3 regions of the Absiella sp. AM09-50 genome follow, and region 2 is predicted to be linked to each of the others. Evidence: predicted binding sites of a transcription regulator. Region 2 holds the regulator's gene; each other region holds the start of a gene.

Region 1 (10,471 bases), on a different contig from region 2:
CAGGTGTTGTATTAAAATAACTCAACTGCATTTTTAATGCTTGTTTCATTCCTTCAGGATCGTCTTTATAGATACGTTTTAATGCAGGCATGATTACCCATGCATATCCAAGCCCTTGCATCTTTTCATAATTCCATCCCCATTGTAAACCAAACAGGTTACGAACATATACTTTATTAATATCGCTCTTTGTCAGCTTATTTCCTGAGTTAGCCATCGATTTCTACCTCCTCATCATCTTCAACTACAACACTTCCACTACCACTTACCGCAGTAGTTTTTTCTTTCATCTTTGTATATTGTAAAGCTGCAAACGCGAAGCCAACAAGTGCTACAGATAATACAGTAAACATACTGCCGCCATATGCAATCATTACAAAACCAATAATGAAATATGGATAGTATTTTTTAAGTGGCAGATAACGCATTAAGATTGCCATACCTAATGCAGGTAATATAGCACCAGCCGCTTTTAAGCCTGTCATAAACCATACTGGAATAAAACTGTTGATAGAATTAACAACTGCTTCTCCGAAACATAAGCCAATGAATACTGGAATGACACGTGATAGAATCCATGGCAGCATGCCCAATACATTCGCAAGCTCTACACCTCTTGCATTTCCTTTTTCAGCACAACGATCTGCATAGTGTTGACAGAATGAATTTGCCATACGTCCAATAATATCAAGTTGAGTTAATAATAAGCCAATTGGTACTGCAAGTGCGATTCCATATTCAGCACCTTCACCTGAGATGATCGCATAAGCTGTTCCCATAATTGCACCAGATAAATAATCAGGAATGGTAGCTCCACCATAAGTCGCAACACCAAGTGTCATTAATTGCAATGTTGCTCCAACTGTTAATCCAAGTTCGATGTTACCAAGTAAAGCTCCAGTAACTGTTGCCGCAAATAATGGTGTGTAAACTCCAATCTGAATGGATATTTGGTCTAATACACCAATTGCTGTGTACAGACATAGTACGAAAATCAGCAGTAATGAAATTTCAGTCATAGAAATCCTCCTCTTTCAATGTTTTTATTGTAAAGCGCTTCCACGTTGATATTATAACCAAAATGTAATATTATTTCAATATATTTTTTAAAATATTTTTATTTTTGTATTTTTATTACATTTTAAAGAACTTTTTAATTGAATTATCTACGCGATATTACCTTTACTTTTTAACATTTAAAGTTTTCAACCTTACTGCTGAATATTACAATCTTTTTAAGATTATTTAAAATATGGAAACCAGCCAATTAAAAAATGGTTGTAGATTTCCAAGTATCATTCCCAGTCCTATCAAAATAAATATCAATTTGGTAGAATTCATTTTCTTCTTGCCTAATAACCAATAGGAAAATAATACAATTGCAAGTGGAATTAAGGATGGCATAATTTTATCAAGATTATCTTGCACTGACATGCTTACTTTACCCATTGTAAATGTTAAATCCAGCTTATATGATATTACAGAAGCAATCAATCCACCTACTACTGTTAACCCTAAAATAGCTGCACCTTCTGTTATTGGAATCATTGTAGTCGCAAAACCTGTTGCTAATTTTTTTCCTTGTGCATATCCTATTGTAGTGAATTTATAACGAATCGCCATAACGATCATACATGCGATAATTGGTATGATTAAACCAAAAGCATTGCCTTGCTGAGCCATATATGCTGCAATTGAAAATACAATTGCACGATAAATTGCTACAAATAAAGTATCTCCTACTCCTGCAAAAGGTCCCATCAAACCTGTTTTCAGACCTAAAACCGCATCTTCAGCTTTATTTCCAAATTCTTCTTCCAATGCAATATCAGCACCAATAATCAAATGTGACATGGCTGGAGTTGTATTAAAATAACCCAGTTGCATTGTTAGTGCTTTTTGTAATCCTTCTGGATCATCGCGATATATTTTTCGTAAAGCTGGCATTATAACCCATGCATAACCTAAACCCTGCATTTTCTCATAATTCCAACCCCATTGCAAACCAAATAAATTACGAATATATACTTTACGAATATCGCTTTTTGTTATCTTATTATTCAAGTTAACCATCGATTTCCACCTCCTCATCATCACTTTCGCTAACTCCTGATTCTATTACTAAGCTTTTTTCTTTTAGCTTTGAATATTGTAATGCCGCAAAAGCAAATCCTACCAATGCTACAGAAAGCACTGTAAACATACTCTTACCATAAGCAATCATCACAAAACCAATAATGAAATATGGATAATATTTTTTAAGTGGTAAATAACGCATCAATATTGCCATACCTAAAGCAGGAAGGATCGCACCGGCTGCTTTTAAACCAGACATAAACCATACAGGGATAAAACTATTAATCGAATTTACAACTGCCTGACCAAATAATAATCCTACAAAAACAGGAATTACACGAGATAAAATCCAGGGAATCATCCCAAGTTTATTTGCTAATTCTACACCATTTATATCATTTTTTTCTGCACATCGTTCAGCATAATGTTGAAAGAAAGAGTTTGCCATACGCCCTATGATATCTAGTTGTGTAAGTAATAATCCAATTGGTACTGCAAGTGCAATACCATATTCAGCACCTTCTCCTGAAATAATTGCATACGCAGTACCCATAATAGCTCCTGATAAATAATCTGGTACAGAAGCTCCTCCATAAGTTGCAACACCAAGTGTCATCAACTGTAAAGTAGCACCAACACTTAGACCTAACTCAACGTTTCCAAGCAAAGCTCCCGTTATTGTAGCTGCAAACAATGGTGTGTACACACCAATTTGAATGGAAATTTGATCTAAAACACCAATAACGGTATACAAACAAAGTATTAAAATCATAATTAGAGAAATATCTGTCATAAAACTCTCCTTTCTCATTCTTCTAAAGAACATTAATAAGCGCTTACACTACGAATTATAGTCCTGATGAAATTAAATTTCAATATATTTTATATTAATATTTAAATTATGCAATTTTATTACAATATTGTGGTATTAAAATATACAAGATATATAAAAAAACAGCAAGTCTTTTATGAGTTGCTGTTTTATACAAAATCATAAGTCCTGTATATTCATTTTATGAATTTGTGCCTCTCTTTTTTGTTTTTGATGCACGACTAAGAAAATGATGATAAATAGGATGGTAGGAAGATTACTGATCAAAAAAATCTCAATTGCTTTTGGAAGGATTGTCTGGATAGGAAAATTACTTGTTGTATTTGTTATAATGGATGACATTAAATTACCATTATTTGAATACACTTCTGAGATTTCATATGAATGCAGAAAAGTAACTGCACTGATTGTAAAAAGAATAGATAAACAAAAGAATATACCAGGCAGAATCCATCCTAGCCATTTTTTTGACTTTAATGATATGTAATACTGTAATACGCATAATCCAATGACACAGATAAGGGCGAAAATAATGTAAACACTATTTGTTTTCATAGATTCTTTTCCTCCTCTAGTTTTTGATATTCATGAATTAACAGCTTTGCTGTTTCAAAATCTAGTTTATCCTCTAAAGCCAAACGTTTGATCAATGCGATATAAGGCTCCTCCCCCATTATCTGATCATTTAAATTAATCTTTTGTATCAGCCTGTCTAAGCGTAAACGCACCGTAGGATAAGAAACCCCATATTCCTTTGCGACTTCCTTTAATGAACCACTTGATAAGATGAAGCGCTTGATAAACGCAAAATCTTCACTATCTAGATTTAATAACCATTCTGGTATATTCTGCATATCTATCACCTTCAATTTTATGATAGCACTTATTTTTATGAATGTAAATATAAACAAAAACTTTAATAATATTAATTTTATATTTAATATTATTAAAGTTTATCACTTTTTATGATGATCGTGATAATATTGCATAAATCGTGCATAACTAATGATGACGACACCAACGATCACAAATGCAATCAGCGCATATAACATGGTAAATAAGAATTTCATAGGACTCTCCCTTTCCGTCTAAACATTTTACTGGTACCATTATCATAAATCGATTATAATAAATAAGCAAGGAGGTGCATGAAAATGATTGATCGATCTATAAAATCAAAATACATAAATGTAGATGATCATCGCCGCATCATTGCTATTAGTGATATTCATGCGAATCTGCCTGTTTTAAAAAAATTATTGAAAAAAATTGCTTTTGATATGCATCAGGATGAATTGTTTCTTGTTGGCGATTTATTAGAGAAAGGTGCTTACAACATGGAAACTTTGCACTTTATAATGGAGCTTTCTAAAAGTCCACATGTACATCCTATGATGGGAAATTGTGATTTTGTATGTAAGAATGTTCTTTATGAATATCGCCTGGATTTTCTAAAAGAAGTCCTATTACATCGTCAAAATAGTATTCTGCATGAAATGGCTGCTACACTTGGCATTCATTTTCATAAAGATATAGATATGATTGAATATGCCAGAATATTAAAACAACACTTTCCAAAGGAATTAGCGTTTGTAGACCAGCTCCCTCATGTGGTGGAAACACAACATTATATCTTTGGGCATGCGGCGATTCTGGATGAAGATCATTATGGAAAAGAAATGCGTGATATTATGACGCATAACCGTTTTTTAGATGATGCGAAACGATTCCAAAAATATGTTGTTGTAGGTCATCTACCAGTAAGTGAATATTGTGATGGTATCTGTTGCTTTAATCCAATGATTGATGATTTTCGCCATATCATTGCGATTGATGGTGGAAATGAAGTAAAGAGTGCAGGACAGTTAAATGCATTGTTAATTGAGCATGGAAATTTCTCGTATGCGCATAGTGACTGTTTAAAGAAAGCCAAAGTATTAGACAGCATACAGCCCATAAATTCTGATCCTTTTTTTATCAAATGGTATGACAGCTCTGTGAAGATATTAAAAGAAGATGATATTCGTTACTTATGTCGCCATCTTTCCAGTGGAAAAGATTTTTGGATACCGAAAGATTTTATTTTTCATAAAGGTGATGAAATTCATGTGGATAACTTTACCACCTATCATTTACCTGTGGAAAAAGGTGATTATGTAAAAATTGTTTCCACTTGTGGTGAACATGCCTTAGTGAAAAAGAATGGTATTATGGGATGGATTCCAAGAAAAATATTAAGCAAATGAAAACGTCCAAATCGGACGTTTTTATTAATTTATTTGTAGTATTAAATAAAAAAACACTTAGTTTTCCCTAGAGAAAGCTGAAACTCTGAAACATTTGAATATGTTAAAAAACAGTCCATTCCATTTGGAACAGACTGTTCATCTTATTCAATTATTTAGTTTTTTCGATGATTTCGATAAAGCTATCAGCTTTTAAGCTTGCTCCACCAATTAATGCACCATCGATATCTGGCTGAGCCATGTATTCCTGAATGTTGTTAGGTTTAACAGATCCACCGTACTGTACGCGTACGTTTTCAGCTGCATCATCACCATACATTACACGAACCTGGTCACGAACGATACGGCAGCAGTTTTCTGCGATTTCTACTGATGCACTCTTACCAGTTCCGATTGCCCAGATTGGTTCATATGCGATAACCATATTACCAACACATTTTGGACACATATCAGCTAAAGAACCAGTTAACTGGTCACGAATTACTTTTTCAGAATCACCAGCATCATACTGAGCTTCTGTTTCACCAATACATAAGATTGGAGTAATTCCAGCTTCGATTAGACGTTTTGCTTTTTTGTTTACAGTTTCGTCTGTGTCACCGAACATTGTACGACGTTCAGAGTGACCAATGATACAGTGAGTAACACCGATTTCCTGTAACATAGGTACAGAAACTTCACCAGTGAATGCTCCAGTATCTTCAAAGTGGCAGTTTTCTGCAGCAACGATCAGATTCTTAGCACCAGCAACTGCAGTTGATAATGCAGTATAAGGAGCACCGATTCCATAAGTAGCGTTTTCGCTAGCAGCAGCTGCATCTACAGCTTCCATGAATTCTTTTGTTTCCTTCATGGTTTTATTCATTTTCCAGTTTCCAACGATAATTGGTTTTCTCATAGTTATATTTCCTCTTTCCTATTTTTCAGCGATTACTGCGATACCAGGTAATTCTTTACCTTCCATGTATTCCAGAGAAGCTCCTCCACCTGTAGAGATGTGAGAGAATTTTTCAGCGAATCCTAACTGAATAGCAGCAGCAGCAGAATCTCCACCACCGATAACAGTAGTAGCACCTTCTAATTCAGAGATTGCTGTACATACCTGTAATGTACCATTAGCGAATGGTTTCATTTCAAATACACCCATAGGTCCATTCCATACAACTGTTTTAGCACCAGCTAATTCAGCTTTGTATAATTCAACAGTCTTAGGACCAATGTCTAATCCCATGTAATCTGCAGGAATGTTTTCGTTGTCAGCAACAACAGTGTTTGCATCTTCAGCAAATGCATCTGCACATACGTGGTCAACTGGCAGGATTAATTTTCCTTCAGCTTTTGCGATGTATTCTTTAGCTAATTCCACTTTGTCTTCTTCAACAAGTGATTTACCTACATTTAAGCCCATTGCTTTCAAGAATGTATAAGCCATTCCACCACCGATTAATACTTTATCAGCTTTCTTCAACAGGTTGTCAACAACAGCGATCTTGTCAGATACTTTTGCTCCACCGATGATAGCAACGAATGGACGTACTGGAGTATCAACAGCAGCACCTAACATTTTTACTTCTTTTTCTACTAAGAAACCTAAAGCGTTAGGAAGGATTGAAGGGATACCAGCAGTTGAAGCGTGTGCACGGTGAACACTACCGAATGCATCTTCAACGAATAAATCACCTAAGCTTGCCCAGTACTGAGCTAATTCAGGATCATTTTTGCTTTCGCCTTTTTCGTAACGAGTGTTCTGCATAACAACGATTTCACCATCATTTAATGCAGCAACAGCATTTTCTAATTCTTCGCCTCTAGTAACAGGAACGAATGTAACTTTTGTATCAACCAATTCGCTTAAACGATCAGCTACACAACGTAAGTCGTTTTTTGCTTTGTCTTCTTCAGTTTTAACTTTTCCAAGGTGAGACATCAGAATGATTTTTGCCTTGTTTTCAATCAGATATTTGATTGTTGGTAAAGCCTGAATGATTCGGTTGTCATTTGTGATTTTTCCATCTTTTCTTGGTACGTTGAAATCGCAACGAACGATAACTCGTTTACCAGCAACATCTAAATCTTTTACTGTTCTTTTTGCCATAGTAAAATCCTCCTTAAGTAACGAGTTTATTATACCACTATCCTTTTTTTTCGTAAACGCAAATTTGCGAAATATTTCACATAAAACCCTTTTTTAATACCATTTTCTACATTTCTTAATATGACGAACCACTTTTCCTCTATATATCAAAAAAAGTATATTACAAATATTAAAATTACCGTCGAACTTGAAAGCGCTTTATTGTATAATAGAGAAGAAGGGTGAGAAAAGATGGAGAATAAAGAAGAAAATTTAAAGGAATTCATTCAAAATAAAATGGAAGCTATCCAAACTGTACATCATGTTGATTTAAAAAAACAAAAAAAGTACAGTAATGAATTATTAGAAGCAGCGAAAAAGATAAATGATTTTTATGGAATTGCCTTTGCCTATGCTTTTCTTGCGGATTATTATGTAACCATTCGTGAACATCACAATTGTATCCATTACGTGCAAAAAACAAAAGAAATCGCACTCGCCTATAACTATTTAGATTTATTAATCAAAATACATATTATTGAAGGCATGTATCATAACGCAAACTTTGATGAAATAACGGCAGTACAATGCTACTTGGATGGATTAAAAGTGGCACAGCAGGCACATGACATCAATACGCAGATTGCTGTTTATAATAACATCGGTGTCATGTTTGAAGAAAAAGATGATAATACGGATGGCTTGTTATATATCCAGAAAGCCTTTGACTTGTTTAACGCAAATAAAGATGCGATCAGAGATCATATCGACTGTGTTGTTATTTTCAATCTGATAGAGCTGTATTTAAAAAATGGTCATATCAAAAAAGCCATTGATTTATATGACAAATATTACGATGATTTGAAAATATATGTTGGTGAAGAAAACATTGGTATTTTATATGTTTCTCAATTATATATGGCATATTATATGAAAAATGAAGAATATACTTTGCAGATGATTGATTTTTTTATCAACAGTGGCCTACATAATACATTAAATCGAAATATGTACTTCTCTTTCTATCGTGATGCTTTTCAAATCACTTTAAAACTGGAAGATAAAGAGCGTGCGGATAAATTATTGCGTTGTATGGGAACTTTATGTCTTGAGGATGATATCGCCCAGCAATTACAGCTGCATTTATGCTGGATCAATTTTGCGGAAACTTTCCATATGGAAAATGCTTTAATTTATTCTTATAAACAATATTATCAGCTTCAGAAACAAGTAAGTGATGTCACTAATAAATTCAAAGCCGAAAGTATGCGTGAAAAAATTCTGGTAAACGATATGCAGACAGAAAAAGAATGTATTATGAAAGAAAAACAAGTACTGGAATCTAAAGTGAAAATTGATGGATTAACAGGCTTATTTAATCGTTCTTATTTCATTAATCTAATCAATAGTCTTCATCATAATCATAATGTGGAAAAACTTGGCATTATTCTGTTAGATGTAGATTATTTTAAACAATACAATGACTGCTATGGACACACACAAGGAGATAAGGTTTTACAAAGTGTGGCACGCTGTCTGGACATCAACTCTGATAGCCGTATTTTTGCGGCAAGATATGGTGGCGATGAATTTATCTGTGTCTGTGTAAATATGAGTGATCATGAAATTGAATATTATTTAGGCAAAGTAAAAGAAGATTTAAACAACATGCATATCGAACATAAAAAATCTAAGGCTGCGGATATCGTAAGTGTTTCGGCAGGCTATGCGAACTTGAAAAATGATAAGTATTTTCAATTAGATGTGGCAGTAAATGTTGCGGACAGTGCCTTGTATCAGGTAAAAGAAAACGGTAGAAATCATTTTGCTTCATTGAATAAAAACAGTTGTGCTCAATAACTATTTAGGACAGATAATTAAAAAGAGGTTTCATTTGAAATCTCTTTTTTTAACCTATGTGCAAATAAGAATCTGATTTCCTGGTATTATTTTTTTGCCCGGTTGCCTTTTATAATGATTTGCAAGGTTTCACAAGCTTTTAAACATTCTTCTACACTTTCCTCTACCAAAGTTGGATCAAGGGTAGGATGTTGTTCATAAAATTCCTGAATAGCCAGATCATATTTATTTTTATATTTCGTATTTAATGCTTTCCAGTTCACATTTTTAAAAGCTGGAAGAATTTCTTCATTTACTGGTAATCGCTTTTGAAGCATCAATACTGCTAAAATCGGATATCCAGCATAATGCTGCCATATCGTTGCATTATCATTACTGGAATATACATCATCTTGAAAACGTACTGTATATCGTTTTGATTCATCACTGCTAGTAACATATGCTTCCTGTTCATGAAGTTCTACACGCTTATCCGCAATAGCGCTATAGGCCTCATATACCTTTGCTGCTGGTGGTAATTTTCCCATTCTATTCCTTCTTTCATCATTAGCATCTCACAAATATGATTCTTCTATACTCATCTTGCGACATGTGTATGTACTGCCTCAAGTGGAAAATCATGATGCAGCAGCATCTTATCTTTTAAACAGGCATTCTGCGCAAAAGCTTTCTGAATACGATCTATGATACATTGTATTCCCTCTTCTTTGGTATCCAACGCCATTACCAGAAACTGAAAACTGCTGTATTGTGTAAAAACATCTCCCAGTCTTAATGATGATTGAATAATCCGTTTCAGCGCAAACATACACTGTTCTTGTTGTTCAAAGGAAGGATACGCTCCCTTTGGATTCATTAATGTGAATAAAATCAAGCCGGCTTCCCCCTGAATACGGGACATTCTGCGTTCGATAAAACGATAAATATTTTGAAAAGAGTGATAATCCTGACAGAAAGCGCCAGGTATAATTTCCTGTTCCCGTAATTCTTTACGAATCAGTTCAATATCAACCAATAAATTTTCTGACATATAAATATCATTATACACATGTTCCCCATCTAAACGTCTTCTAATGTGCTTTTCCTTTACAAGTAAGGCATCTGCACGACGAAACATACTGATGTAATCATCATTAGGGCGATACATACAGCCGCATATGGAAACATAAATAGATGCACCATCTGTTACCTGTATCTGTTTTAACAATGAACGTATTTCTTTACGTTTTTCTTCAATAAATGATTCATCATCAGCTTCAGGATAGAATATGACAAATTCATCCCCGCCAACACGCCCAGCTGATCCATTTTTATATGTTATTTTCTTCAAAACTGCAGCAATTTTCTTCAAAGCAACATCCCCACAAATATGCCCATATTGAT
Region 2 (10,471 bases):
TTTCTGCCCTTGCATAACTTCTAAATTGACCGTACATAAAGGATGATCATAGCCAATGGTTAAATCTTTGACTTCCAATACTCGTTTTCCACCACGAACATTTGGCGTAAAACGAGCCTTAAACGTTTTTTCATCGCTTTTTGGATCTTCGATACGATCCATACGATCTAAATATTTGATTTTACTTTGCGCAAATGCTGCTTTATTCTTTTTATAACGGAACTTTTCAATCAGTTCTTCCATACGCTGAATTTCTTTTTGCTGGCGAACATAAGCACTTTTCTGCTGTTCCAAATCACTTTTTTTGGCATTGACATAATTGGTATAATTGCCTGGGTAACGACGCATGACACCATATTCAATTTCATAAACAACATCAACGACATCATCCAAAAACATACGGTCATGAGATACCAGTACAACTGCTTTAGGATAACGTTTTACATAGCCTTCCAGCCATTCAATCGTATCAATATCTAAATGGTTTGTTGGCTCATCTAACAACAATACATCAGGTTTGCTAAGCAGCAGTTTCACAAAAGCAAGTCTTGTTTTCTGACCACCGCTAAAAGTTGCTATGCTTCGTTTTAGATCTTCTTCCTGAAAACCAAATTTTGTGAAAATCGTCATTAGTTCTGAATGATAGGTATAACCTCCCATTTCTTCAAAACGCTGTTGTAGATTCGCAAAACGATTCATATTTTCTTCACTTGGATCCTCACTCATCTGTGTAGTCGCAAGCTCTAATTGTTTTCCAAGTTCTTTTACTTTATCAAATGCATGTTCTAATTCATCTTCCACAAGGGCATTCTCATTAGAAAAGGTCGTCTGTGCAAGATACCCAATGGTTAAGGCACTCTCTGCATGAATTTCTCCTTTATCCAAATGCTCTATATCCGCAATCACTTTTAACAATGTGGTTTTTCCACATCCGTTTCTTCCGACAATTGCGATTTTTTCCGTATTACGGATTTCAAATTGAATATCTTCAAAGATGACATCCGCACCGAATTGTTTTGTTCCCTTATGAATCTGATACTTCATAATCATCACCTATCTATCTCTTTATTAATTTTATCCTTCTAGCACATTAATACTTAATGCAAATGCTTTTGCACATGATTTTACTATTTTCTCTTTATTTTTCTTCCAGTTTGCGGCATCTTCCTCATTTGTGATATACGCAAAATCAAGCTCTACACCCTGCATGCCATTGGCATCTTTAAAGCTCTTGTTGGCTTCTGCACTCGTTTGTGAATATCGACCAGCAAGTGTAGCACGACCTCCACTTTCCCTTAACTGCAGGTTTAAATCATAAATCGTTTCATTATCCAAACGTCCTTGGGTCAGGCTTGTTGTGACAATTCCAGGCCAGCTAGGATTGGTATAATACAAGGAGCCAGCTTTCACTACCTTGTCTTTTTCCATATAATACATCATATTACGGGCAAGTGTAGCGCTGCTATAGGATGAATGCCAAATTTCCATACCATTGGCTTCACTTGATGGATTTGCATTGAACCGCAGGAAAAGATAATATTTTGCCTGTTTCTTATATCCTTTTGAAAGACGACCATCCTCCCCATATGTTTCAATGACCTGATCTTTACTATCCTTTGTGATTTCTACACGCAGACCATAACTTTCAAGTTCTTTTTTCATAATTACTGCCGCATCATACATTTCATCATTTTCCACCAGACCATTGGCTTCATTTCCTTTATCTGGAACATTTTGTACATCGACATTCATTCCATAAGGATCTATCAATACATCGATTTGATCATCATTTGCTTCTTTACTGGTGATATTTAAAAACATATAGTTTTGATCCATTGTGATATTCTGGTCTTTTAAAAGATCCTTATCTGCGATAATACTGACATTTTGTACCTTGCCATTTCGTTTTGCGGTAGTAAAGGTATTGCTTTCCACAGGATTGGCAAATACAACACGTTTTTTTATCATATTATCAATCACATTGACTTCATAAAATCCATCTTTGATGTTTTGTAAGACAATTTTCTGATCCACTGTATTCCCCATGGACATTGTCACTTCACTATCATCACATACATTATGCAGAACCACAGATTTACTAGCCATCGTATCTTTATGAAGTGGAGAATAGCTTTGATCAAAAAGATTTAAGGATTCTCCATAATATAGATAATCCGATACACTCATGATTTCAGCACTTTTTTTATTTAAAACAGATACCGTTTTCTCCGGTGTAAAACCACATACCGTAAAAGAGGTCTTTTTTTCTTCTTTTACTAAAAAGACAGAAACACCGGCATAAATCACAAGAGCAATCAGCAATAACAGTGGAATCAGTATTTTTAATTTTATACGGTATTTTCTTTGTCTTGGTGCATATGCCATCGTTTCGTCCTCCTTTATAATTCAATATCTTTGATATGCTTTGGTGCTTGTGCTTTCTCTGGTGGAAAACTCATATAATTTGCGCCAACCTCTGCATTCAACATATAGTCCGCATTCTTTGGAATGGGCAGTTTTGTATCTTCAAATTCCACATACTGAACAGGAAAAATACTGTCATATGGATAAGTTACCGGATGGAAAAAAGAATTAAAGGTCCATGTCAGATCATAACCAACCATTGGACTGTTTTTATTGATTTCTCCATATTTCTTCGCATTGCGTACAAAACGTTTTTTCAACAGATAAGGATTGATATGCAGGTTTTCAAAAAAGGCAATCAATACCATTAACAACCCATTGCGACATCTCCAGAAAACATCCTTTGTCTGATTTTCACTTACGTGATCAATAATAAAGACATCAATAAAAATTCCATCACTGTCTTTACATTTATTTTTCAAAAGGAAATTTGCTTCTCTACAATATGTACCTTTCAAACGAATCTTCATAGGCGGAATCAATACGTTATATTCCTTGTGTGATTCAAAACTTTGGATTACATATTTATCTCCAAGCTGATCCACAACTTTCAGGAAGCGTTCATAATCTTCTCTCATCATACCAATATCCGCATCATCATCCCATGGAATAAATCCTTTATGACGAACGGCGCCAAGAGCACTTCCTCCTGTCATCCAATAAGGAATATCATTTTTTTGACATACTTCATCTATATCCTTCAGCATCTGTAACAGTACTAATTGAAGCTGGCGTACTGTTATCTTTGTGCCGTCTTCTTTTTCTTTTAATATATATTCTTTCACATTAATCACCAGGTTATATTATAGAGGAAAATAGTCGAGTTCACAATCATTTTCATAAAATATCACAATTTTGAAAGACTTTCAGTAATTTTCCCAGGAAATATTACAAAAATCCTCCTATACGCATGGTTCTCCTTGCGTTATAATAAAGCCAAGAGGTGATGATTATGCAATTACACTATGGTTTGATATCCTGTGCCAGCATCACAGATCGTTTTCTCCATGGCATATTAGAAAACGGGGATATCATTGAAGCAATCGCATCACGAAGTTTGATAAAAGCACAAGAAAAAGCGAAACAATATGCAATACCAAAAGCATATGGATCTTATGAAGAAATATATCTGGACCCTGATGTGGATATCGTATATATTTCCAATAACAATGCGAATCATGTAAAAGAAATCAAAAAAGCTTTATCCTATAAAAAACATGTTATATGTGAAAAACCTATTGCTTTAGATCCAGAAGATGGAAAAGATCTGTTCTATTACGCCAGAAAACAAGGATGTTTCCTGATGGAAGCACAAAAAAGCTTGTTTCTGCCTGTGATGCAGGATATCTATCATATCATTAAAACAAAACAGCTGGGCGATTTACATCAAGTATCCTTATCTTCCAGTTTTCCTAATCCAACTGCCACATGGATGCATGATCCAATGCAGGGTGGTGTCGTATATGGAAGTGCCAATTATACCATTGAATTGCTGGATTATTTGATAGAGCCAAATACGATTCATGTAAGTGCATTAGGCACGAAAGAAGAAAATGGCACATGCAATCGTGTAAGTATTTCTATGATTATGGATGATGTACTCATCAACAGCACGATTTCCATGAAAGGCGACACAAAAAAACAAGCCATTTTTTATTTCACAAATGGCTATATTGAAGTTCCTTTATATTGGAGAGCACGAGAATATCGTATCATCCAGCAAGATCATATCAAGCGTATCATCTATCCATGCCGCTATGAAATGAAATATGAAGTTCTCCATATAAATGAATGTATCTCAAAGGGTTTATTAGAAAGTCCTGTAATGAGCGCACAAAGAAGCACCATTTGTTGTCAACTAGTGAACCAGATTATCAGGCAAATATAAAAGAACTGCTGAATTTCCAGCAGTTTTTCTTTTAATATAATAAATTTCTTGGTGTACGTGGGAATGGTTCAACATCACGAATGTTTGAAATACCAGTCAGATACATCAACATACGATCAAAGCCAAGACCAAATCCTGCATGTTTACATCCACCAAAGCGACGTAAATCCATGTACCATTGTAAAGAATCACTTTCCATACCCATTTCTTTCATACGTTCAGCTAATACATCATAGCGTTCTTCTCTCTGGCTTCCACCAACAAGTTCTCCTACACCTGGTACTAACAAGTCACAAGCAGCCACTGTTTTACCATCTTCATTCATACGCATATAGAATGCTTTGATATCTTTAGGATAATCAATCAAGAATACAGGACCGTTTACAACTTTTTCGCATAAGTAACGTTCATGTTCACTCTGAAGATCCATGCCCCATTCGATTTTGTTGTTTTCAAATTTTACATCAGCTTTCTTCAATTCTTCGATAGCTTCTGTATATGTCATGCGTTTAAATTCGCTGTTCATAACCTTTGTGATACGATCAATACATTCTTTATCAATCATCTTTTCAAAGAATTTCATTTCTTCAGGTGCATTATCTAATACATACTGGATACAATATTTAATCATATCTTCAATCAGATTCATATCATCATCTAAATCCGCAAATGCGATTTCAGGTTCAATCATCCAGAATTCAGAAGCATGACGTGTCGTATTAGAGTTTTCTGCACGGAAAGTAGGGCCAAAGGTATAAACATCACGGAATGCCATAGCGAATGCTTCCACATGCAGCTGTCCAGAAACAGTTAAAGAAGCATGCTTTCCAAAGAAATCTTCTTCATAGTTTGTATCTTCACGTGTTGTAACAGTGAATGTTTCACCAGCTCCCTCTGCATCATTTCCAGTAATTACTGGTGTGTGCACATACACAAATCCTTGGTTCTGGAAAAATTCATGAATAGCCATAGATAATACAGAACGCAAACGAAATACTGCATAGAATGTGTTTGCACGAGGACGAAGATGTGCAATTTCACGCATATATTCAAAGCTGTGACGTTTCTTCTGTAAAGGATAGTCACGATCACAATCACCTTCTAATATAACTTCAGTGACCTGAATTTCAAATGGTTGTTTTCCTTCTGGTGTCAACACAAATTTACCAGTAACAGTTAAAGCTGCACCTGTAGGATATTTCTCCACTTCTTTAAAGTTTTTTAAATCTTGTGTATACACTAACTGAGCATTGCGGAAATACGTACCATCATTTAATTCAATGAAGCCTAATTTCCCACTGCAGCGATTTGTTCTGATCCATCCCTGTAACTGTACATATTCCATTGAGTCTAGTTCTACATGAGATCCACTTAATACGATTTCATATAGTTCGCGAATAGTCATAAATTCAAACATGTTATTTCCTCCTTTTTATCATAAAAAAAACGTTCCCATCACAGGAACGCTTGTTTTAGCGCGGTGCCATCCTGATTCTTCATGCATAGCATAAAGCATCTTTTTAGCATGTAACGTATGCCTGACGAAATCGTCTACTTTAGTTCTCCGATTCTACTCCACAGGTGTTCTCCATAAGCCTTTCGTTCTGCCTTTCACCAACCGCAGAATCGCTTTTTTCGAAACAATCTTATTTCGTCCTGTTTCCTTGTATTTCAACTCTTGTTTAGATGATACCACAAGTATCCTCCATTTTACAAGCTTTTTTTACAAATGTCCGATATTTAGTTTGTTTGTTTCAAAAACCAGCTCCTGAATAGACGTTACAACATCAATACTCTTTAATATAACGCCCTTTGGAATCTGAATATGTTCATGTGTAAAGTCAATTAGTCCAATGATGCCACAGGCAATCAAACGATCAACGGTCTGTTGAATATTATCACTGATCGCAAGAATAGCGATACGACAGCCATCAGGAACCCGTTGCTCCAGCTCACTGATATCATAAACAGGAATACCAAAACGAACACCCTGACGATCTGGATTGATATCAAATGCACAGGAAATTTCACCAACGACATAATCCCATTTATTATACTTCATCAATGCACGTCCCATGTTGCCTGCACCTACCAGTATGATCTTTTCATCAAAATCCATACCTAGTTCCTGATTAAAAATTTCAATCAGCCGGTTGACATCATACCCATAGCCCTGTTTTCCAAGATTGCCAAGGAAAGAGAAATCACGACGAATGGTAGTTGGCTCAATATTCACAACACTCGCCAACTCTTTAGACATGATACGTTCCACACCGGAACTTTGTAATTTTCGCAGCGCCTTCAAATATACAGGATATCGTTGCAGCGTTGCCTTTGGTACGTTCTTTTCACTCATGTATATCACCTATGAGTTAGTATACCACGAATTTTTCTATTTGTGAATAAATTAATAAGTTTAACATGCAAAACATTCACATATTTTATAATAACCATATCATAAATTCTTATACGCTAACAAAAAGACAGCAAATGCTGCTGTCTGAAAATTTAACGCTCTAATTCCATTCCCGGATTTGCGGTTAAATCAAAATCTCCACGCTCGCCATGCAGGTATGCCACCGTACCGGCAACACCAATCATTGCCGCATTATCGGTACAACAAGAAAGTGGTGGAATAATAAACTCAACATCCGGATATTGATTTGTTAAATCCACACTGACTTTTTCACGCAGACAAGAGTTCGCCGCAACACCACCAGCCAGTACCATCTGCTTTGGATGATATTGTTCAATTGCTTTTCTTGCCCGCAGCAATAATGCCTCAAAAGCCGTTTCCTGATAAGATGCCGCAAGGTCTGCAGGTACAAAGCTTTCTCCTTTACGTTTGCATCGATCAATAAACTGTAACACACTGCTCTTTAAACCACTAAATGAAAAATCAAGTTCATTTTCGGTCTTAGGTTTTGCTAATTGATAAACAGGCTTTCCTTCTTTCGCAAGTTTATCCACATAAACACCGCCAGGATATGGAAGTCCAAGAACACGGCCAACCTTATCTCCAGCTTCACCAATCGCATCATCCTGGGTCGTACCAAGAATCTCAAAGCTCCATTCATCTTTCATATAGACTAATTCTGTATGTCCACCAGATACTACAAGGGCTAGCAATGGAAATTTTAAATCCGCAATCAAACGATTTGCGTAGATATGTCCAGCAATATGATGCACAGGAATCAAAGGTTTATTAAAAGCCCATGCCAGCGTTTTAGCGGCTTGTACACCTACATGCAGGCTGCCCACCAGACCAGGTCCCTGTGTCACAGCAATACCATCCATATCTTCTACTTCCATATTTGCCTGTTTCAAAGCTTCTTCAATGACCATAGAAATATTTTCCACATGGATACGGCTTGCAACTTCAGGAATGACACCACCGAAATCTTTATGTACATCAATTTGTGTAGCGACGACGTTTGCCAATACTTCTTTTCCGTTTTTTATGATTGCGACTGCCGTTTCATCACAACTGGATTCAATCGCAAGAATATACGTATCTTTCATAAACAGCTTCCTTTCAAGGCCTTTACCAAAACATAGGCATCTTCCCCATTATCATGATAATACCCTTTTCTCGTATTTACATTGATAAAATCGTATGATTCATATAATCGTTGTGCCGCAATATTGCTGACACGAACCTCTAGTGACAATGTTTCACAATGCATTCTTTCCACATCTTCTATCATTTGATCCATTAAAAGATGTGCTAGATGCTTGCCACGATATTGCGGTAAGACAGCGATTTTCGCTAATTGTGCAATATCAAAAGTAACCCAATAATCAATGAATCCAATAATTTTGCCTTCTTCTTTTAACACATAGATAAAGGCATAATCATTTTCTTCTAATTCATATAAATATTGTTCCTTACTCCATGGCGCAGGAAAACAAATAGCATCAATTGCAACGATTTCATCAAGATCTTCTTTTTTTAATGCTTCCAGCATACTATTTTACCATATAGGCACTCTGGTCTTTTAAATAACGTGGTGTTAAGATATGAATGTTTTCCACTTTTCTTGCGTAAGGACGCAAAAGTTTAAAATTTTCAATAAAATCAATATCTGTTGTTTCCATATCGATCAAAGAAGTATCCCCAATTACTTTTAAATCTGGATGTTCTTTTAAGTAGGCTTTAATTTCATCCAGGTTCATGATACATTCTTCTTTGTCAAACACTCCATGATTTAAACTACCAGCATATGCACGAGAACTTCTCGCATCCAGCATAACGAATACATGATCATTTACTCCTGCATATAATTGCAAGGTTGATATACAATATAACGGGATATGTTTTCTCGTACATAAAACCTTTGCGACTGCCATCGCAATACGTACCCCAGTATAGCTACCTGGCCCATCTGTAATCATGACTTCATCCAAATCATCAGCTTTCCAGCCAACGCTGTCCATACAGGCAATTAATTCCGGAAATAAAGTTTCACTTTGCTGCTTCCAGCAAGACAAAGCTTTTCCAGCTTTTACTTCACCATCTTCTAACAGCACAATCACCAAATGGCGATGTGCACTATCCATACATAAGGTTTTCATTATAATTCCCTCACAATCTTTTCATATGCTTCACCGACTGCCTTAAACATAAATGTTCTTTCTTCTTCTCCACTACGATGGATTTCGATTTCCAATCGTTGTTTAGGCAACTGTTCTTCTATGAAACCAGGCCATTCCACAACACATACACCATCTGCATCAAATACTTCCTCAAACCCTAAGTCTTGAGAAATACCTTCTAAACGATATGCATCAATGTGGTATAAGGGCATCGTTCCATTATATGTCTTTAAAATCGTAAAAGTTGGGGAATTAATTACTTTTTTAACACCAATTGCTTTACCAATTGACTTTGTTAGTGTAGTTTTTCCAGCACCCAAATCCCCCGTTAAGGTGATTAATGATCCAGGAAATAATAATGCTCCCAGCTTTTCGCCTAATGCTGCTGTTTCATCTAAGGAATGTACAACGATTTCTTTCATACAAACACCTCCTGTTTTTAACGATTACGTTCTTTCAAACGTTTATATACAAAATTAAAGAATGGATATACAAGTTTATTCACCGGAATATCAAATTCTCCAATAAATTCATTGATCATTGGATTAAAGTTATCTTTGAATTTCGTTAAACCATCATCCAAAGAACCTTCTACACCACCCATATTACAAGTACCACAGCCATTTTCAAATGCCCACTTCATGTTTTTTACATAAATATAGTATTGAGGCATAAATTTCTTAAAACGTTGATCCATACCTGCATATAGCATTTCACAAGTATGTCCATAACGAATACTTAAAACACCTGCAATATGTATGGTTCCCTTTACTTGATCCATTTCATCGAATATTTCTTTAAACTCTTTTACATCTTTTTCCAAAGAACGTTCCATATCCTGTAAACGGCGCAATTTCTTTTTCGCATTTTCAGGACATTCTTCTATTTCCTTCTCAATATCTTCATGTTTTTTAATATATTCATGGTATAGTGCTTCTAAATCTACACTTGCAAGGAAAATCTTTGCGTCTGTTGGATAGGCTTCACACAGTTTTTTGAAATATTCAAGGTTACGCAAATGAACACCTTTACGTTCCTCTGTTAATTCTACCAGACGGGCAAACTCTTCTGCAAATTCTATGCCTCCCATTTCAACTTCAACATTGCGTTTTAGTGCATCTTTCATCAAACGTTTTGTATGACGAGGAAGACTTTCTTCAAAATCATCACACTTATACACATTGGATTGAAAACGTGGCTGTATAGTATCCGCGATATGCATCGTAAAGCCTAAATGTTTTCCTCCAACTTGCTTCATATGATTGATATATTCTTCAGTATCTTCATAACGATTGGTGTTGTATTCACTTGATTTATAATCATTTACATGAATGCCTGGATCAACCTTAATAAAGATACAATGATCTTTCTTACTATATTTTTTTAATCCTTCAAAATATGTATTAATAATTTCCTGTTTATGAAAATCCATAACCGGTCCTTTTGGCAGATAATACATTGTAAATCCAAGTGGCAAAGGTTTAATTAAAACCAAAGATGAAGCAACCAGTTTATTATTTCCATCACGCACACCTGCAAGCAATGATTTCCAGTTGTCTTTTA
Region 3 (10,471 bases), on a different contig from region 2:
TATAGCCTGCTTTTTCTTTGTTGGCTTCTACATATTGATATACCTGCAGTTCTTTTTCATTAAAGCTATTGATAATTTCTTTACTTACCATGTGTATGATCTCCATGATTTTTATGGTGCTGGATATGATAGCTGCATTCCATTAATACCGTATCTGGTAGTAAGCGACAGGCAATACGACTTACTTTCATCAAGATACCTGGCACTATCAACAGATGATGGCAAAACATTCCCCAAATCGCAGTTGCGGCCACTTTTTCACTGGAAGTTCCCTCCATCAGGAATGCCACATTGGCTACCTGATCAAATTCGGTTTTTACAGGTCCTGGGCATAATACAGAAATAGATACATGACTGCCTGCCTTGCGTAGTTCTTTATGTATGGCCATGCTTAAATGTAAAACATAACTTTTTGTGGCATAATAGGTTGCCATTAAAGGACCTGGCAAGAAGGCCGCAGAGCTTGCGACATTTAAGATATAGCCATGATCACGCTGTTTAAAGTCTTTTAAGAAAAGCTTTGTCAGAATATGCAAAGCTGTAATATTGGTATCAATCATAGTAATATCTTTACTTAATTTTGTTTCATCAAAGTTGCCATAATCACCTAGTCCTGCGTTATTGATCAATATATCAATTTGTTCATTTTTTAATCGTTCATACAGCAAGATACAGTTTTGTTTTTTAGAAAGATCCAATACCATCGTATGTACAGGAACATCAAGTTCCTCTTTTAATTCTCCTAATCGCTGTGCTCGTCTTGCGACCAGATACAATTCCACACCCATATTCGCAAGTACTCTTGCCATATCACGACCAATTCCACTGCTTGCACCTGTGATTAATGCTTTCATTTTTTCACCTTCCTTTAATATTTGATTCTTCATCTGTTTTACTGCCCGGTACACATATTCGTTTTACATGCGGACATTATCTTTAAATGATTAGCCCAGCTCGATTGTGTCACCAGTGGGGACACTTTTTCATTATTTTATAAAATTCATAAAACTGTTTCATTCTATAAAGTCCACGGCGATTGAATCCTTTTCATTCTGAATACTTTTTGTAAAAAAATCAGCTAATTTCTGTACAAAAGCATCTTCGTATGTGGTATTTTCGCATTGTAAACTAATGTATTTACCAATATCTTGATACATCAAAATTCATTCTTCATTTACTTTATGATATGCGCGTTCTTTTGCGGTTTCAATGATATCCACAATCTTTTGAAACTGCTCACCATCAGGCATGAATTCTTTCATCGTTTATACCTTTCTGCATTTTGATTTTCCTTATTAAATAATAAAAGGCAACACCATAGTCGCTAATCCCAGAAACAGAAAGAACCCCATCACATCGGTAACGGTTGTCACAAAAACACCGCTAGCTAATGCAGGATCTACATGGCATTTCTCTAGGATGACAGGAATAAAGTACCCCGCAAGGTTCGCTAAAATCATATTTAAAAACATCGCAATGCCTGTGACCAAGCCAAAGATTGGATTGCTCTCCATCCACATCGCACCAAGCGCTACAACACTGCCGATCACGATACCACTTAAGATACCAACACCAAGTTCTTTCAAAAGAATTTTCATGGCGTTCTCTTTGGTCAATTCACCAAGAGATAGCCCACGTACGACAATGGTCAATGATTGTGTCCCGGCATTTCCACCCATTCCTGTCACAATTGGCATCACGGTGGCAAGTGCTACAACTTTAGATATTGTCGTTTCAAACATGGAAACAGTTGCGGCTGCTAGTACTGCTGTAAACAGATTGACAATCAGCCATGGAATTCTGGACTGGAAAGATTCTTTTAAGGTGGAATCCACACGTTCTTCTTTATTGACACCACCTAAATGGTGGATATCTTCGGTATTTTCTTCCTGAATGACATCCATGATATCATCAAATTCAATAACACCCAGCATGTGATTTTCTTCATCCACAACTGGCATTAAAATGAAGCCATACTTTTCAAACTTATGTGCGACCTGTTCCTGATCTTCATCATATTGTATGGTGATAACATTGGGATTGGTAATAGAAAGCATGGGAGTATCAAAAGGACTTGTGACGATATCACGCAAAGAAACAACACCCTTCAATACATCATTTTTATCGACAACGTATAGATAATAAGTTGTTTCTTCATCAGTATTTTTCTGTAAAAATTCTAAAGTATCTTTCACGGTATTTTTCGCAAAGATACGGATATATTCTGTCGTCATGATACCACCAGCACTGTCTGGCTCAAATTCCAGCAGCTTCTTGACATCATCACGATCGTCTACATCCATTTTATTTAAAATGTTTTCTGCTTCATCTTCTTCTAACTCACCAATTAAGTCGGTAATTTCATCACTGCTCATTTCATCCAGAATATTACGCTGGCGGTTGTCTGAAAATTGTTTTAAGATTTCATATTTATCTTCATCTTCTTCTTCCTCAACGATATCCGCTAAAATATCATCAGGAAGCCTGTTTAAAACAGCTTTCGCATGTTCTGGGTCTTCGTGAATTAAATCCAAGATGTCCGCAGGATGTATCGTATCAATAGTATCTTGTAAATCCTTTGGTGTTCCATGCAATAAAAGCTCTAATAGATTATCTTTTGTTATTTGTCTTTTCATATTGTTCTCCTTTTTTGTTTAAAAAGGATCATATTATATGCGATGGTGGCAAATGATCCTGGGATGATGCTTTTGAGGTTTTCGAATTGGGTTCAGGTTTCATTTTTACCACCACTCTTTCCAGGCTCATTGTACCACACTTATGCATGAAAATACAGGAATTCTCCTAGGCTTTCACGATTTTTTTACGAAGATGCTTACCTACCTCTTTTAAGGAGCAATTACTTTCCACAAGCTCTAAGATTGCATGTTCATCTAAAGATTTATTCCATTTCTTTAACAGCTCTTTAACTACTTGTACACGCTCCTTTTTATTTAAATCTTCAAACATAAACACCTCATCAACCATAGATAAAAATTCCTTCCCCAACATGGCTTCATATCCTTGTGTATTCGTCTGATCTTTGGAAAAGCCAATATTTCCCTGCAGCACAAAAGCACCTGTCATGATGATAATCGCATGGGCTAAAGTAGCTTTTACCCCCTGTGCTTCTAGTTCTCCTTTTTCTATGCTTTGCGCAAGATATTGTAAGATTGTATTTGTTGCCATATGCAGGTTGATCACATGTAAAATACCATAAGGATTTCTTCTGAGTTTTGCGATGACTTTAGGTAAAACACTATCCAAAGCTGCGATATCAAGTTCTATGATTTCCTGATCATTGAAATATATCCGGTTAAATTCTTTAATCAATGTATGTTTTCCCACACCGCTGTTTCCCACAAACAACCATACGCCAAGTGGTCTTGAAGAAAGTACGCCCTCTTCAATCCATTTTAATTGATGCATCAGTTTATTTTTTACATCCTGTTGTCCTATCAGTGTTGTATCTAATTGAACACGGACTTCCTGTAAACGATTCTTAGATGCAAGTGGAATATTGGTTAACTTTTCCACAACCTCTTTGATCATCTGTTCTTTTACACACTTTGTCTGACTAGTTTTTGCCATGACACAGGCCAGATCCAAAACATCGATGGCTTTATCTGGAAACTTTCTTGCGGGCATATAATAGTCACAATACGTTACCATTCGTTCCAGCATTTCTTCTGGAATCTTTACATGATGATAATCTTCATATTCCTTGCGCTTAGCCTTTAACATCAAAAACGCTTCTTCTTTTTTAGGTTCTTTAATCATAATAATCTGAAAACGACGTTCCAATGCACGATCTTTTTCTATATATTTCTCATATTCATCTATTGTGGTAGCGCCAATGCAGCGAATCTCTCCGCGTGCCAGATATGGCTTCAATACGCTGGAAACATCAATACTTCCTTCACTTTTCCCAGCGCCGATCATCTGATGAATTTCATCGATAAATAAAATAACATGTGGATATTTCTTCAATAATTTGATAATATTTTGAAGTTTTTCCTCAAAGTCACCACGATACTTCGTACCAGCTACTAGAGTATTTAAATGCAGTTCATAAATAACCGCATCCTGTAATGCAGGCACCATTTTGCGCTTGATCATACCTGCCAGTTTTTCCACCATCGCAGTCTTGCCTACGCCAGGCTCTCCAATTAGTAAAGGATTGGCTTTATCTTTACGGGATAAAATATCAATCATAAACTGAAGCTCCTCCTGTCTGCCACAGATATCCATATTATTGCCACAGGTATTTAAATTTCTTAGCTCTTCTACCTTATCTAGTTCATGGATCTCTCCATTCTCTAATTCCCGCAGTACACTTTCTTCTTCTAAATCATAACGATGCAATATCTCAATTGCGACACATGAAGATGTCTGAAGCAATGCAACACTTAATGCACGAACATCAATGCATTGCATAGAACGTTTGACAGAAAGACTTCTTGCACGTTCCAATATATCATCCACTACCTGTGTAATGGCAATCTCACTTACTTCCTGATCTTTTAGACCAAATAATACCATTAAATCTTCTTTTAACTGAAAATAAAATAACCCATTGGAAGATAATATCTTAGAAAGAGGGGTACTTGTATCTTTTAAAACTGCCAGCAGTACATGTTCACTGCCAATATAATTGTTTCCCATATCCTTCGCTTCTTTTCGCGCATCCTTCATGATATTGGAAACCTGTTTATCCAGGCGATAATCCATAAAATCACTCCCATCATTTACAGCATATGCTTTCTCGACTTCGCTTTTGTTAGTATTGCCATTTTCTTTTTTCACATGCAATACTTGTTGTATTTCTTGTGAAAGCCATGGTAAAATGAAATAAGAAAGTGGTGATAGTGTGAAAAAGGATATTCGTGTACGCCCTGGAAAAGGACAATCTATATTAGGGCTGGTTGTAGGATGTATTTTTGTATGTATTGGTATATTTATTGTTGTGCCAACATTTGGATTGTTTGGATTGTTATGGACTGGTATTGCGATTGCCATCACTGCAATCAATGGAATCAATGCCTTCAGTGATAAAGGAATTGCGACTTCTCATATTGAAATACAAGAAGATCATGAGGAATACAAATCATCAAATTCCATTGAAGATCGATTAAAGAAAGTGGAGGACCTTTATCAAAAAGGATATATCACAAAAGAAGAATATGAGAAAAAACGCAGTGATATTTTAAATGATATATAAAAAAACATAAGCATATCTTGCCATATTTAGGGAGTCTATCTTAAGGGCTTCCTTTTATATAGGATAAATAGCCTATGTTTACTTTTTCGTACTTTCGATAAACCAGCGATTTCTCTCATAAAACAAGTTTCTTACACGACCTTGAATTCTGCATTTATACAATATGCCACATCCACCCACCACACTGGAAGCCTTTCGGATTTCTAAAATCCGCTCTATTGGATATTCCACATTGTTTTCCCATATCAATACCTTTGGCATCATAACTCCTTCCTGATCAATATGAACAAGCATATCCACGTAGCGTTTATACAACATCAGAAGAAGGATACCGGGTGAATGATATGGTCGTGTTTAGGATCAAAGTCAGTTAATTTCTGATCAAGCTTCATGCTGCACCGCTGTATTTTCTCAAAGCCAAATTTATTTCTTATCGCATCCATGGTTTCCTCCAGTACTAATTGTTTTTCTCTTTGTTTTTCACTGGTAAACAGATTCATTTGAATATATCCATCATCTTTTCTAAGTCCGCTGATGGATACTCCAATTGTTCGAAGTGGTATCTGAAAATCATAATGCTTTTTCAATAGATCTAATACAACCGGCATGATTTCCTCACATAAATTGGTTGGCTGGGTAATTGTTTTCTGCCTTGTAAAGCTGATAAGATTCGTATTTCTTAACGATAGATGAATGACATTCCCTTTTAATCCTGATTCACGAAGCCTGGATGCAACGGACTCTGTCAATACATAATATATTAATTTCGCCTCTTCAAAACTGACGATATCTTTCACAGCTGTTATAGCATTTCCAATTGATTTTATTGGTGCCTGCTCTGTGGTTTTGGCGACAGGAGTTTCATCCCATCCATTCGCAAACGTATGTAAGATCTCACCCACCTTGCCAAAATGCTCACTCATAAATCCACTTGGAAGACTTGCAAGCTCCCCAATGGTATAGATTCCACATGCTTCTAATTTAGAAGCTGTACTTCTTCCAATATATAACAGCTCAGAAACTGGAAGTGGCCATACCATCTGTTTATAATTAGCCTTTGTGATCTCCACAAGCCCCATATGTTTTACCATATCACTGCCCAGTTTTGCGAATATTTTATTAAAGCTTACCCCAATCGATATGGTAATACCGAATTGTTGAAGAACCTTTTTCTGAATCATACGGGCAATGCTTACCCCATCGCCATATAACCGTGAACTTTCACTGACATCCATCCATGCCTCATCCAATCCAAAGGATTCTACACGATCGCTAAACTGACGATAGACATCTTTAATTTGTTCAGTATAATACAAATATTCTTCATAATGAGGATGAATGATGGTAAGTTGTGGACATTTGGCATAAGCTTCACGCAGTGACTCGCCGGTTTTTATATGAAATGTTTTTGCCAGGTCATTTTTTGCCAGGATAATACCGTGCCGTTTTTCTTCAAAGCCACCAACAGCCATTGGAATATGGCGTAAATGTGGATTCTTCATTTCTTCAATTTGTGCATAACAATGATTGATGTCACTATGCAGTATGATACGTTCCATGTCGATCACCTCAGCGATATTATAAGGGATTTGTTCCAGAATACAATAGATTTTGGAACGTTTACAGGAATTACCAGAGGTCTTAGAGGTAATTTGTTCCAATGCTTGTATATGAAATATGTGTATGATATCCTTAAAAACAGGTGATGATATGGAATTAAAAGAAATTATACAATATTATCGTAAGAAACATGGATGGAGTCTGGAAACAATTGGGGATTATGTCGGTGTATCGAAATCTACCATCAAACGTTGGGAAGATGGAGAAAGCAAGCACATACCGGAAACAAAATTAGAAAAGCTCTCCGAACTTTTTGGCATTAATGTATCTGCCTGTATTCATGGTACGATCAAGCCGATCTTAGGATATGTAAAGGCTGGATATGATTTATATGCTGAAGAAAATCTATTGGGATATGAAGAAGTCAGTAAATGCGATGCAGGACTTGGCGATTATTATTTAAAGGTACAAGGGGATAGTATGAATGGCTCTAGAATTTATGATGGAGATCTGGTATATGTAAAAAGCTGTCAAGATGTTAAAAGTGGCGATCTTGCTGTGGTGTTGATTGATGGTCAGGAGGTCACGATAAAAAAAGTCATTAAGAAAAAGGATACGGTAATCTTGATGGCAAGCAATCCTGCCTATGAGCCAAGGATATTTATAAAAGAGGAAATCAGGCGATTAACAATTCTAGGAAAGATCTTACATGTAAAAGTGTATTTCTAGGTATGAAAAACAAAAAACAGCGCATCCTTTAGATAACATACGAGGAGGAGAGCTATGTACGCAATCAGAAGTAAGAAAACAAATCGATGGTTTCAGGGAGTAAATTCAAGTGTTGGACGCTGCAGTTCTCATCATATCATTCTAGATGAAGAAATCCCGGCCTTATTTAAAACAAAGGACAGTGCCAGAATTGAATTATTAAGTGACTGTTTGAATGTAAATGCATTTGATATTGTTGAGGTTGATTTACAGGTAAAAGAAGATGTTGCTTATTTAGGGTAAAAGAAAAGATGCGTGTATAAACGCACCTTTTTATTTCTTTTGATTAGATATCCATGAATTTTTGAGCAGCAGTCACGATTGCCATTTTGAATACTTCTTCAGCGTTGCATCCTCTTGACAAGTCATTGATTGGTGCATTTAATCCCTGCAGGATTGGTCCAATTGCTTCATACTGACCTAAACGTGCCGCAATCTTATAACCGATATTTCCTGAATCAATGTTAGGGAAGATAAATGTATTGATATTGCCAGCTACTTTTGAATCTGGAGCTTTTAATTTTGCTACTTCTGGTGCGACTGCACAGTCGAACTGAATTTCCCCTTCTACACCGAAATCTAAAGGCATACGTTTTAAACGTGTTGCAGCTTCGTTTACTTTTGCAACGCTTGTACCTTTTGCTGAACCTAATGTAGAGTAAGATAATAAACCAACTCTTGGTTCAATACCGAACTGACGTACTGTGTGTGCTGTCTGTAATGTGATTTCTACTAAATCATCAGCAGTTGGATCGATGTTGATAGAGCAGTCACCCATAACAAGTGTTTCTGCATTGTCCTTCATTAAGATAAAGCAGCTGGATACAATAGAGTTACCAGGTTTTGTTTTGATCAGCTGTAATGCTGGACGTACTGTATCTGCAGTTGAGTATGTAGCTCCTCCTAACAGACCATCTGCACAACCTAATTTTACATACATTGTACCAAAGAAGTTAGTTTTTAAACATGCTGCACGAGCCTGCTCTTCATCCATCTTACCTTTACGAAGTTCGATAGCTTTGCTTACCATCATATCCATGTTTTTATATTCAATTGGATCTAATGTTTCAATACCTTCAATATCCCATCCATGTGCATTTGCAGTCCCCATAATTTCTGCACGGTTTCCTAATAATACAGGAACCAGGATATCTTCTTTATGTAAACGGATAGCCGCTTCCAAGATACGTGGGTCAGATCCTTCTGTAAAAACGATTCTTGTTCCCTTGCCTTTAATTTTTTCAATCAGTGTGTTAATCATAATACTTATGTCCTCACTTTCCTAATACCATAGTTTATTATATACCAATCATAAGCTTAAAAAAAGGATTTTTTCACAAATGAAAAATTTCACAATCTTTTCCAGCGTTTTCCTGTATAAATATAAAGAATTTCGTAGAAAACCCTGCTATATCTACATAACAGGGTTATTTTTTAACTGCTATTCTTCAGATTTTTTCTTGTTTGTGTACAATAACATAAATGCACCAGAGATACATAAAATGATAGAAACGAATCCATATAAGTTATTTACATGATTTGCAGTATCCTTGATGACATCTTTATTGTTTGTGCTAGGTGCCATATTTTTATCATTGATAACAATGACATAATCAGATGCATGAGAGAAGCTAACAACTACATTTCCGTTTTCGTCAATCTTTCCAGCATTCATATATACCATCTTGCCATCACTGTCATAATAATATAGATTACCATATTTTCCTTTATATTCGTTACCAACGTTAATTTTCAGATTTGCTTTAAATCCAAAATTACCATTGTGCGTTAAGGAAAGTTGTTTGACTGGATTATCTCCTGCCAGCTCTTTTACGATATTGCTAGGCACTGCATGACTATCCATCTTGACTTCTAGGTTAATATCTTTAAGATTGCTTGCTAAGATATCCTTTCCGTTGATTTCCCAAGTGTAGCCCCCCATATTCAATTCTACAACAACATCTTTACCTTTTGCGGCTTCTAGTACTTCTGTAGGTACGACTGTCGCATTACCCATGAATACTTCAATTTTCTCTTCTTTATCGGCTTTTGCGATTTCTTCTACGATTTTGTTTGTTTCTTCTTTTGGTAACACAATTACTTTATCCGTTGTTGATCCAGAAGTTCCTGTATCTGTTATTTCTTTATCAGGTTCTGATGGTTTATCAGGCGTGATTGGTTTTTCAGGTTCCACTGGTGTTACCGGTTTATCTGGAGTATCAGGCTTCTCTGGCTCTTCTGGAGTATCAGGTTCATCAGGCTGATCAGGAGTAACTGGGGTGTCTGGTTCGTCTGGAACATCTGGTGTTTCTTCTTCGATACCTGTTCCTATTCCATAATAATAAAGATTACTTGTGACCATAATCACATCACTTTCAGGACCTTCATACCATTCAATATCTTTCATATTAAATTCAGGTACCTTAATTTCTTCACCATCATCCGCGACAGTAATATAATCTACGCCAATTTCAAAACCAGTTGTTCCTCCACCAGGACCTATACTTGAATATGGTTTATTTCTATCATAAAGTACAAAACGAACTAAATGATTTTCATAATCTGCGTCATATTCAAAAGATTCGTAATTAAAAACTGCTCGATCCATTGTATTATCAGCACTTTCACCTGTTGGAACCCATTTTGCAAAGCGTAATCCTTCATAAGAATTCACTTCATACTTAGATAAAGAGTCAAACGCTTCACTTCGAAGCAATGTTTCTTTTACAAATTCAGTATTCGTTTGCCATGTTGTTTCACCATCTACATTTATATAAGTATAAGAACCTTGTATCACATTCAAATCTTTAAATTTCGCATAAGCTTGTATAGAATAGTTCCAAGGTTGAAATGGTATTTCTTCATTCAAATCAATATTAGGGTCAAAACCAGAATATACCCATTTATCAAATTGTTTGCCTGTAT

What was found. The regulator Rex, encoded in region 2, represses fermentation and respiration genes when NADH is low (regulators of the CRP and FNR family bind a similar motif). The targets are predictions, from matches to a motif close to GTGAANNNNTTCAC.
Region 1: the regulator Rex is predicted to act here: its motif matches at 7,316-7,329, upstream of DW114_RS13420 (phosphoglycerate kinase).
Region 3: the regulator Rex is predicted to act here: its motif matches at 8,887-8,900, upstream of pta (phosphate acetyltransferase).

What each region holds. Positions count from the first base shown of each region.
Region 1 covers NZ_QVFI01000016.1:16,437-26,907, forward strand. The annotation lists gene DW114_RS13380 (PTS system mannose/fructose/sorbose family transporter subunit IID) at 1-217, opposite strand, end outside; gene DW114_RS13385 (PTS mannose/fructose/sorbose/N-acetylgalactosamine transporter subunit IIC) at 210-1,019, opposite strand; gene DW114_RS13390 (PTS system mannose/fructose/sorbose family transporter subunit IID) at 1,246-2,073, opposite strand; gene DW114_RS13395 (PTS mannose/fructose/sorbose/N-acetylgalactosamine transporter subunit IIC) at 2,066-2,869, opposite strand; gene DW114_RS13400 (hypothetical protein) at 3,068-3,463, opposite strand; gene DW114_RS13405 (DUF2089 family protein) at 3,460-3,762, opposite strand; gene DW114_RS13410 (metallophosphoesterase) at 4,063-5,154, shown strand; gene tpiA (triose-phosphate isomerase) at 5,306-6,052, opposite strand; gene DW114_RS13420 (phosphoglycerate kinase) at 6,071-7,249, opposite strand; gene DW114_RS13425 (GGDEF domain-containing protein) at 7,481-9,088, shown strand; gene DW114_RS13430 (hypothetical protein) at 9,175-9,615, opposite strand; gene DW114_RS13435 (GGDEF domain-containing protein) at 9,666-10,471, opposite strand, start outside.
Region 2 covers NZ_QVFI01000032.1:25,385-35,855, forward strand. The annotation lists gene DW114_RS18595 (ABC-F family ATP-binding cassette domain-containing protein) at 1-1,044, opposite strand, end outside; gene DW114_RS18600 (N-acetylmuramoyl-L-alanine amidase) at 1,075-2,385, opposite strand; gene DW114_RS18605 (LicD family protein) at 2,400-3,209, opposite strand; gene DW114_RS18610 (Gfo/Idh/MocA family protein) at 3,377-4,312, shown strand; gene asnS (asparagine--tRNA ligase) at 4,344-5,729, opposite strand; gene DW114_RS18620 (redox-sensing transcriptional repressor Rex) at 6,036-6,668, opposite strand; gene tsaD (tRNA (adenosine(37)-N6)-threonylcarbamoyltransferase complex transferase subunit TsaD) at 6,821-7,834, opposite strand; gene rimI (ribosomal protein S18-alanine N-acetyltransferase) at 7,831-8,280, opposite strand; gene tsaB (tRNA (adenosine(37)-N6)-threonylcarbamoyltransferase complex dimerization subunit type 1 TsaB) at 8,282-8,887, opposite strand; gene tsaE (tRNA (adenosine(37)-N6)-threonylcarbamoyltransferase complex ATPase subunit type 1 TsaE) at 8,887-9,330, opposite strand; gene DW114_RS18645 (peptidoglycan bridge formation glycyltransferase FemA/FemB family protein) at 9,348-10,471, opposite strand, start outside.
Region 3 covers NZ_QVFI01000040.1:9,394-19,864, forward strand. The annotation lists gene DW114_RS19635 (MurR/RpiR family transcriptional regulator) at 1-91, opposite strand, end outside; gene DW114_RS19640 (SDR family NAD(P)-dependent oxidoreductase) at 81-854, opposite strand; gene mgtE (magnesium transporter) at 1,296-2,636, opposite strand; gene DW114_RS19655 (AAA family ATPase) at 2,803-4,728, opposite strand; gene DW114_RS19660 (SHOCT domain-containing protein) at 4,868-5,218, shown strand; gene DW114_RS19665 (hypothetical protein) at 5,297-5,482, opposite strand; gene DW114_RS19670 (DNA polymerase IV) at 5,536-6,777, opposite strand; gene DW114_RS19675 (LexA family protein) at 6,929-7,507, shown strand; gene DW114_RS19680 (hypothetical protein) at 7,562-7,789, shown strand; gene pta (phosphate acetyltransferase) at 7,833-8,807, opposite strand; gene DW114_RS19690 (hypothetical protein) at 8,988-10,471, opposite strand, start outside.